4 regions of the Geobacillus zalihae genome follow, and region 2 is predicted to be linked to each of the others. Evidence: predicted binding sites of a transcription regulator. Region 2 holds the regulator's gene; each other region holds the start of a gene.
What was found. Region 2 encodes CtsR, which represses protease genes until heat stress. Its sites were predicted from a motif close to ATGGTCAATAAAGGTCAAACA; they were not measured.
Positions count from the first base shown of each region.

Region 1: clpB (ATP-dependent chaperone ClpB) is a predicted target of CtsR. The motif match lies at 1,038-1,058, and genes of this name have one in related genera.
Region 3: clpP (ATP-dependent Clp endopeptidase proteolytic subunit ClpP) is a predicted target of CtsR. The motif match lies at 1,319-1,339, and genes of this name have one in related genera.
Region 4: QWV57_RS04660 (ATP-dependent Clp protease ATP-binding subunit) is a predicted target of CtsR. The motif match lies at 1,054-1,074, and genes of this name have one in related genera.

Region 1 is NZ_CP129217.1:759,853-762,053, forward strand. Features, by position in the region: gene argF (ornithine carbamoyltransferase) at 1-598, shown strand, start outside; gene QWV57_RS03915 (YjzC family protein) at 783-962, shown strand; gene clpB (ATP-dependent chaperone ClpB) at 1,070-2,201, shown strand, end outside.
Region 2 is NZ_CP129217.1:92,193-94,393, forward strand. Features, by position in the region: rRNA gene rrf (5S ribosomal RNA) at 225-341, shown strand; gene ctsR (transcriptional regulator CtsR) at 606-1,067, shown strand; gene mcsA (protein-arginine kinase activator protein McsA) at 1,083-1,631, shown strand; gene mcsB (protein-arginine kinase McsB) at 1,637-2,201, shown strand, end outside.
Region 3 is NZ_CP129217.1:3,063,118-3,065,318, reverse strand. Features, by position in the region: gene whiA (DNA-binding protein WhiA) at 1-271, shown strand, start outside; gene QWV57_RS15540 (HPr family phosphocarrier protein) at 286-543, shown strand; gene clpP (ATP-dependent Clp endopeptidase proteolytic subunit ClpP) at 670-1,260, opposite strand; tRNA gene QWV57_RS15530 (tRNA-Arg) at 1,567-1,638, shown strand; gene QWV57_RS15525 (hypothetical protein) at 1,879-2,043, shown strand.
Region 4 is NZ_CP129217.1:897,114-899,314, forward strand. Features, by position in the region: gene QWV57_RS04660 (ATP-dependent Clp protease ATP-binding subunit) at 1-985, opposite strand, end outside; gene QWV57_RS04665 (FixH family protein) at 1,253-1,999, shown strand; gene QWV57_RS04670 (YkvI family membrane protein) at 2,169-2,201, shown strand, end outside.

The DNA.
Region 1 (2,201 bases), 670 kb from region 2:
TCAAAAAGTCGAGGAATTGGCCGAGTATGCGTCCGTTCCGGTCATCAACGGCTTGACGGACGACGATCATCCCTGCCAGGCGCTGGCGGATTTGCTGACGATTTATGAAGTGAAGAAAACGTTCCAAGGCGTCAAGCTCGCCTATGTCGGCGACGGGAACAACGTCGCCAACGCCTTGCTTGTGGCCGCGGCGAAAGTCGGCATGGATGTCGCCATCGCCTGTCCGCCGGGCTATGAGCCAAAGAAAGAATATGTCGAGGCGGCGTGCCGAATCGGTGAACAGACAGGCGCCGCCGTCACGGTGACGCACGACCCGCTTGTGGCGGTGGCGGGGGCGGATGCGATTTATACGGATGTCTGGACGAGCATGGGCCAAGAAAGCGAAAGTGCTGAGCGGCTGCAAGTGTTTCAGCCGTATCAAGTCAACGAAGAGCTCGTCAAAGCGGCAAAACCGGATTATCTCTTTTTGCATTGTCTGCCGGCCCACCGCGGCGAAGAAGTGACGGCCGGCGTCATGGACGGTCCGAACTCGGTCGTCTTTGAGCAGGCCGGCAACCGGCTTCATGCGCAAAAAGCGATTTTGTTGTCCGTTTTATAGCAAAGGGGGAATTCCCGTTTCGGGAGTTCCTTTTTCACTTTGAAAAGGATTTCGAGGGGAGAGCTCCTTTTCGTTGTGAACAGCTTGGCGTTCCGTTTGCGATCCTCCATCATTTTCCTTCTTATGAACAGCGATGAAACCGGGCATGATAACAAATGCAATCGAAGCAAGGGGGATGAAACAAATGGGCCAACCGCGCCATTTCAAACCAGGCGATAAAGCGCCGAACAACGGCGTGTATATTGAAATCGGCGAAACGGGCGACAATGTAAAGCACCCGAAAAAGCTGAAACTGAAAGCCGGCGATACGTTTCCAGAAACGTCGAACCATAATCGACATTGGACGTATTTGCGCAAACCGTGAAGCAGAACAAAAGCCATTCCAAGCATGGAGTGGCTTTTGATTTGCCGTGCGCTTTGCGATCCGCTATAATGATTTATGGTCAAAGAAGGTCAAATGGAGGGGACGGCATGGACGCAAGCCGTTTGACGGAAAAACTGCAAGAGGCACTTATGGCGGCGCAGTCGCTCGCCAAAGAGCGGCATCATCAACAGCTTGATGTCGAACATCTTCTGCTGGCGCTCCTCGAGCAAGAAGATGGCTTGGCGCCGCGGCTGTTTGCCCTTTGCGGCGCCGACCGCGCTCAGGCGATCCGCTGGCTGCAAGACCAGCTTCGCCAAAAGCCTGAAGTGCATGGGGCGGACGGGCAGCTGTATGTTGCGCCCGCCTTAGCGCGGCTGCTTGAGGAGGCGGAAAACGAAGCGAAGCGAATGCAAGACGAGTACATATCGGTCGAACATGTGCTGCTCGCGTTGCCTCATGGCGCCGAGCCGTTCGCTCGGCAGCTGGCGTCGTTTGGACTGACGAAGGAAGCACTATTAGCGGCAGTGAGAAAAGTAAGGGGGAATCAACGCGTGACGAGTCCACATCCGGAAGCAACCTATGAAGCGTTGGCAAAATACGGGCGCGACCTTGTCGCGGAAGCGAAAGCGGGAAAAATCGACCCGGTCATCGGCCGCGACAGTGAAATTCGCCGCATCATCCGCATTTTGTCGCGGAAGACGAAAAACAACCCGGTGTTGATCGGCGAGCCGGGCGTCGGGAAGACCGCTATTGTCGAAGGGCTCGCTCAACGCATCGTGCGCAAAGACGTCCCGGAAGGGCTGAAAGACAAAACGATTTTCGCTCTTGATATGAGCGCGCTCGTCGCCGGAGCAAAGTTTCGAGGTGAATTTGAAGAACGGCTGAAAGCGGTGCTCAATGAAATCAAAAAAAGCGACGGCCGCATCATTTTATTTATTGACGAACTGCATACAATCGTCGGCGCCGGCAGAGCGGAAGGGGCGATGGACGCCGGCAATATGCTCAAGCCGATGCTTGCCCGCGGCGAGTTGCGCTGCATTGGGGCGACGACGCTTGATGAGTACCGGCAATACATCGAAAAAGACCCGGCGCTCGAGCGCCGCTTCCAACAAGTGCTTGTCCAAGAGCCGAGTGTCGAGGACACGATTTCGATTTTGCGCGGATTGAAAGAACGGTATGAAGTGCACCATGGAGTGAAAATCCACGATCGCGCGCTCGTCGCGGCCGCCGTTTTGTCCG
Region 2 (2,201 bases):
CAGGCGAGCGGGTCGCCGCGACGGGCAAATGTTCTTCGCCTGCAGGGATGTTCACATCCCGAAGGCGAAGGTTATTTGACCCCGAGCGGCGGCGAGCCGGAGCTGGACAATGCGAAAAGCGCAGGCGAGCGGCTTCTTCCTGAGCACGGTTATCTAGTTTTGAGGGAATGAAAAAGTCTTGACAACAGGTCAACTTTCCTTATAATAAGACTTGTCCATTGTTGCCTAGTGGCTATGGCGGAGGGGAAACACCCGTTCCCATCCCGAACACGGAAGTTAAGCCCTCCAGCGCCGATGGTAGTTGGGGCCAGCGCCCCTGCAAGAGTAGGTCGCTGCTAGGCAAAATGGAAAGCACGTCTTTTCTTTCCTTGGAAGAAAAGGCGTGCTTTTTCATTTATTCGGCTGCTTGACGTTTTATTGTCCAGAAAAACGGATATTCTATAGTTAGTTTTCCTTCTTTGGTCACTCTTGAAATTTTCCGTAATACATTGTATAGTAAGAGTAAGGTCAAATATAGTCAAAGTCAACGAATAGGCAGTGGGGTGTCCTTGTCAGCGGACGGCCCATCGCCAGGCAGCTTGGTTGTAAGGAAGGTGGTAGGTAGAGTGCCGAACATTTCCGACATCATTGAGCAATATTTAAAGCAAGTGCTCAATATGAGCGACCAAGATATCGTTGAAATTAAACGAAGCGAAATCGCTAATAAATTCCAATGTGTTCCGTCGCAGATCAACTATGTCATCAATACGAGGTTTACCCTTGAAAGAGGGTACATCGTCGAAAGCAAGCGCGGTGGCGGTGGGTATATCCGCATTATGAAAGTGAAGACAAAGAGTGAAGCACAGCTTATTGACCAGCTGCTCGAGCTTGTCGGCCACCGCATCAGCCAATCGAATGCTGAAGATGTGGTAAAACGTCTCGTTGAAGAAAAGGTAATTTCGGAGCGGGAAGCGAAAATTATGTTAAGCGCTATGGATCGTTCTGTTTTATATATCGATTTGCCCGAGCGGGACGAACTGCGGGCCCGCATGTTAAAAGCGATGCTGACGTCGCTGAAATACAAATAGGGGGAGGGGGAGGCATTGATTTGCCAAGAATGCAAGCAGCGGCCGGCCACGATGCACTTTACAAAAATTGTAAACGGAGAGAAAACGGAGTTCCATCTTTGCGAGCAATGCGCCAGAGAGCATGGCCATATGTTTACGTTCTACGGCAATGATGATTTTTCACTCAACAACTTGTTGGCGGGGCTTCTTAACTTTCAAGCGCCGATGAAAGAGATGACGGCGAACGCGTTTCCGAACCCGGATGTACTTCAATGTGAGACGTGCCAAATGACATACCATCAATTCACACAAATCGGGCGGTTCGGCTGCGCTAACTGCTACCGGACGTTTGCACGCTACTTGCCGCCGATTTTGAAACGGCTCCATAGCGGCAATACCGCTCATTCAGGAAAAATTCCGAAGCGAAAAGGCGGCGTTCTCCATTTGCGCAAGCAACTTGCTATGTTGAAACAAAAGCTTCAGGAGCTCGTCGCTCGTGAGGAATTCGAGCGGGCGGCCGAGGTGCGCGACCAAATCCGCTCGTTGGAGGATGAACTGCGTCGACGCGGAGAGGGGGATATGTAAGCGGTATGTCGTTCGAGAAGTTTTTCAATACGGCGGTCAGCGCGTGGATGAGCCAAGAGGGGCCGGATTCGGACATCGTCTTAAGCAGTCGCATCCGACTGGCGCGCAACATCGTTGACTTTCGTTTTCCAACGCTGTTTAGCAGTGAAGAAGCGATGCAAATCGTCGCGTTGTTTGAACGGACGTTCGCCCATCGTTCTTACGGAGGGGCAGGCCGCTTCGAGTTGTTGAAAATGTCGGAGCTTCAGCCGATTGAAAAACGGGTATTGGTAGAAAAACACTTAATTAGTCCGCATCTGGCTGAGGATTCGCCGTTTGGCGCTTGTCTGCTTTCGGAAAATGAAGAAATCAGCATCATGATCAACGAGGAGGATCATATCCGCATCCAATGCCTATTCCCGGGGTTGCAGCTTGCTGAGGCTCTCGAGGCGGCGAGCGAATTGGACGATTGGATTGAAGGGTATGTCAACTATGCCTTTGACGAGCGGCTTGGTTATTTAACGAGCTGCCCGACCAATGTCGGGACGGGATTGCGGGCTTCGGTGATGATGCATCTTCCGGCGCTTGTGC
Region 3 (2,201 bases), 560 kb from region 2:
TTTGAACAAAACGATCGGCGCTGCGCTTCGCCAGGTGGAGAACATCCGCTACATCGACGAGACGATCGGCCTTGATTCACTGCCGGCCAAGCTGCGGGAAATCGCGAAACTTCGCATCGAGCATCAAGACGTGACGCTGAAAGAGCTCGGGGAGATGGTTGCCGGTGGAAAAATCAGCAAATCCGGCATCAACCACCGGCTGCGCAAAATTGATGAGATCGCGGAGCGGCTGCGGGCTGGAAAGCCGGTCGATTTCCATAAATCGCTGTAAAGGGGAGATGGAGAATGGTGGAAAAACAAGTGGAAGTGAAATTAAAAACCGGGCTGCAGGCGCGCCCGGCGGCGTTGTTTGTCCAAGAAGCGAACCGTTTTTCCGCTGATGTGTTTTTGGAAAAAGACGGAAAACGGGTCAACGCGAAAAGCATTATGGGCTTGATGAGCCTCGCCATCGGCCATGGAGCGGTGATCACGCTCATTGCCGACGGTCCGGATGAGCAAGAAGCGATCGAAAAGCTCGCCGCCTATGTGCAAAAGGAAAAGTAAAGCAGCGTGTGGGGCTGGCGGGGAAAGGAATGGAAAAGGCTGCTCCGTTTTTGTCGGAAGCAGCCTTTTTTCGTCAATGTCGGTGCAGGCGCAGCTCTATAGCGGTTCTGCCAACGTGTGCATGCCTTATTTTTCATCAGCGCGCGTCAGCACGCGGTCAATGATGCCGTATTCCATTGCTTTTTGCGCGGTCATAAAGTTGTCGCGGTCCGTATCGCGCTCGATCACTTCGATCGGTTGGCCGGTGTTTTCCGATAAAATGCGGTTCAATTTGTCGCGCAAGAACAAAATGCGCTTCGCTGCGATTTCGATTTCCGTTGCTTGCCCTTGGGCGCCGCCGAGCGGTTGGTGGATCATGATTTCACTGTTTGGAAGCGCGAACCGTTTCCCTTTCGCACCGGCGGCAAGCAAAAACGCCCCCATGGAAGCGGCCATGCCGATGCAAATCGTCGATACGTCCGGTTTGATGAACTGCATCGTGTCGTAAATCGCCAGGCCAGCTGTGATCGAGCCGCCCGGGCTGTTGATGTACAAGGAAATATCTTTGTCCGGGTCTTCCGCCGCCAAAAACAGCAGCTGCGACACGATCGAGTTGGCCACTTGGTCGTCGATCGGGCTGCCAAGGAACACGATTCGGTCTTTCAATAAGCGCGAATAAATGTCGTACGCCCGCTCCCCGCGGTTCGTCTGTTCGATGACAGTCGGAATCAAATACATCAAAAACGCCTCCTTTTCCATCCTAATGGATCAATATGTACGCCTTAATCATACACGAATGGTCAATGAAGGTCAAACAAAACGACCTTCCCCATTCTTTATAACATATTCGCGGCTGGCGGCAAACATCCCTTTTTTCATCATAACCGCTTTTTCGTTTTTTTAACCTGTTGCCCCGTTGATGGGGGAAGGAACAAAGGTGCAATTTTTCCTGCTTTTGATGGCATTTTTCCTCTTGCATTTTTGCGCGATCCTGCTATAATAGAACATGCGACGGAACGAAATAGAGAAATCATGAACTTCCATGCCCTCGTAGTGTAGTGGATAGCACGAGAGATTCCGGTTCTCTTAGCGTGGGTTCGAATCCTGCCGAGGGCGCTACTTGTATCCGACCTGTTCGGATCGGAATTCCTAGACTCCTTGATACGACCGCGTTTGCGGTCGTTTTTCATTTTTGGGGAATCCCGAAAAAAACGATAGAATCCGAAAAAATTTTGCACGAATTTTGCACGGCTATTTGGTACGATCCAGTTCCGCCATCGCGAGATCGACCTGCCGGGATTCTTTTTGTTCCATCTCATCTAAAATATGCGAGTACGTTTGCAGAGTAGTGACAATATGGCGGAACGGGAAACGAGTTTGGAGCAGCTGGCTTCGATTCGGTTTCGCCAACCGTCGATCACGATTCGGACCTTGTCCGCAGACAAAGCGTATGGCGCCACGGAGTATCTGGAAGCGCTCTTTCTTCATCCAGACTACAGTTTTTTGTTTTTTGTCGTGTAAATGCCACTAATAAGTGAAAGGTGCAAACCGAATCCTCCTTCCGTTGCGTCACCCGATTGGGCGGCGTTTTTTATTTAGGTGAGGTGATACACGTGTAGAAGTTGCACGAGGTATTGAACGATAACAAAAGCTAAACCACATGAAGAAAAAGGACGGAA
Region 4 (2,201 bases), 800 kb from region 2:
CGAGGCGCAAGTTCGCTTTCGAGCCGGCCTCGTCAAGCAAGTCGATCGCCTTGTCCGGGAGGAAGCGGTCTTGAATGTAGCGGTGCGACAATTTCACGCACGCTTCGATCGCTTCGTCCGTATAGCGGACATGATGGAATTGTTCATATTTTGGCTGAATGCCTTTTAAGATGGCGATCGCTTCCTCAACGGTCGGCTCGTGGACGATGACCGGTTGGAAGCGGCGCTCAAGAGCCGCGTCTTTTTCAATTTGCCGGTATTCTTTGAGTGTCGTCGCCCCAACGACTTGCAGTTCCCCGCGGGCAAGCGCCGGTTTTAAAATGTTGCCCGCGTCCATCGAGCCTTCAGCGGCTCCAGCACCGACGAGCAGATGGATTTCGTCAATGAACAAGATGATGTTTTTCCGCTCTTGCAGTTCGGCGATGAGCCGCTTCATCCGCTCTTCAAATTGACCGCGGATGCCGGTGTTGGCGACAAGCGAAGCGACGTCAAGCAAGTACACGTCTTTGTTCAATAGTTTTTCCGGCACTTGCCCTTCGGCGATTTTCAGCGCGAGCCCTTCAACGATGGCTGTTTTCCCGACACCCGGCTCCCCGATCAACACCGGGTTGTTTTTGTTGCGGCGGTTTAAAATTTCGATCACGCGGGCGATTTCTTTGTCGCGGCCGATGACCGGATCGATCAAGCCCGCTTTCGCCATTTGCGTCAAGTTGCGGCCGAATTGATCCAAAAATCCACCGCCATGGCTTTGCGGGCGCTTCGCCATCGTTTTCGGCGCGCTCATTCCGGCGTTGGCGGCTGTGAACGGGCTAGTAAAGAAGTCATCAAAGGAAAACGGTGAAAAGCCGAAGTTCATCGGAATGGACAGTTGTTGTTTTTGCTTTTCATAGCATTCATGGCACAGGTGAAGTTGTTGTTTTTCCCCGTTCCATTGCAAGTTGACAAACACTGTTGCTTCACGTTGTTGGCATGCTTGGCATAGCATGAGACATACCCCCTTTTCTCTTATTCGGGATTTGACTTTGACTTTCTTTGACTTTCTGACTTTATTATACTTTGACCTTTTTTGACTTTCAAGTGTTTTGTACAAAAAAATTGTAATAACGATGAAATGTTTTTGAAAAAATGGTGAATACTAATGTAGGTGCGGCAAAGCTATGATAAAGTGAAAAACAGAAAAAGAGGCGGAAAAGACTCCGTCTTTGGTGCTCATGATGATCATGAATTTGAAGGAAAAAGGAGAAAGGTGAAGATGAGAAGACAGGTTGGTTTCGCGTTTGCTGTTGTACTTTTGGGGATGATGATCATGGCTGCTTGTACAAATCACAACAAGCAAGCCGAGACGCCGGCCGTGCTTGACGTGAAAATCGATGCGCCGGATCATATCGATTTGAACAAACCGACCAAGCTCGCCTGCGTCGTGACGTACGGCGGCGAAAAAGTAGACGATGCGAACGAAGTCAAGTTTGAAGTATGGAAGCATGGAAGCGACGAGCGGGAAATGCTTGAAGCGAAGCATGACGGCGACGGCCGATACTCGGTGGAAAAAACGTTCACCGAAGCGGGAACATATTCGGTGGTCGCCCATGTGACGGCGCGCGACATGCATAACATGCCGAAGAAAGATATTGTCGCCGGCAGCCCGGAACAGGCGGCGACGGCCGACGGTGCGCGCGAAAATTCCCAAGGCAGTGCTGAAGAAAATCATCATGGCGCCGTCGCCATTTCGCTGTCGTCCCGTTCGTTCGAAGCCGGAAAACCGGCGGCGTTGACCGTCCGCCTCTCCAAAGATGGGAAGCCGTTGACAGGTGCGACCGTTCGTTTTGAGATTTGGCAGGCGGACAATAAGCATGAATTTGTCGATGCAAAGGAAAAAGGAAACGGCGAGTACGAAGCCATGGCCACGTTTGCCAACAAAGGAACGTATTCGGTGAAAGTGCACGTCGAAGGAAGCGGCGGGCTGCACGAACATCAAGTCGAACACGTGACAGTTCATTGATGGAAACGCGATTTCACATCGCATGCCATATTAATGAAGAGAGTTTGCGGTGTGTGAGAAGGCATCTTGTCTCGGATGCCTTCTTTTTTCGTTCTGTCGTCTTTCTTGTCCATGCCGGACATATACATATATATGGAAAAGCAACGGACAAGAGAGGGAGATGGAGGATTTGGGCAAGAGACACGAGTGGTCGGAGGCGTGG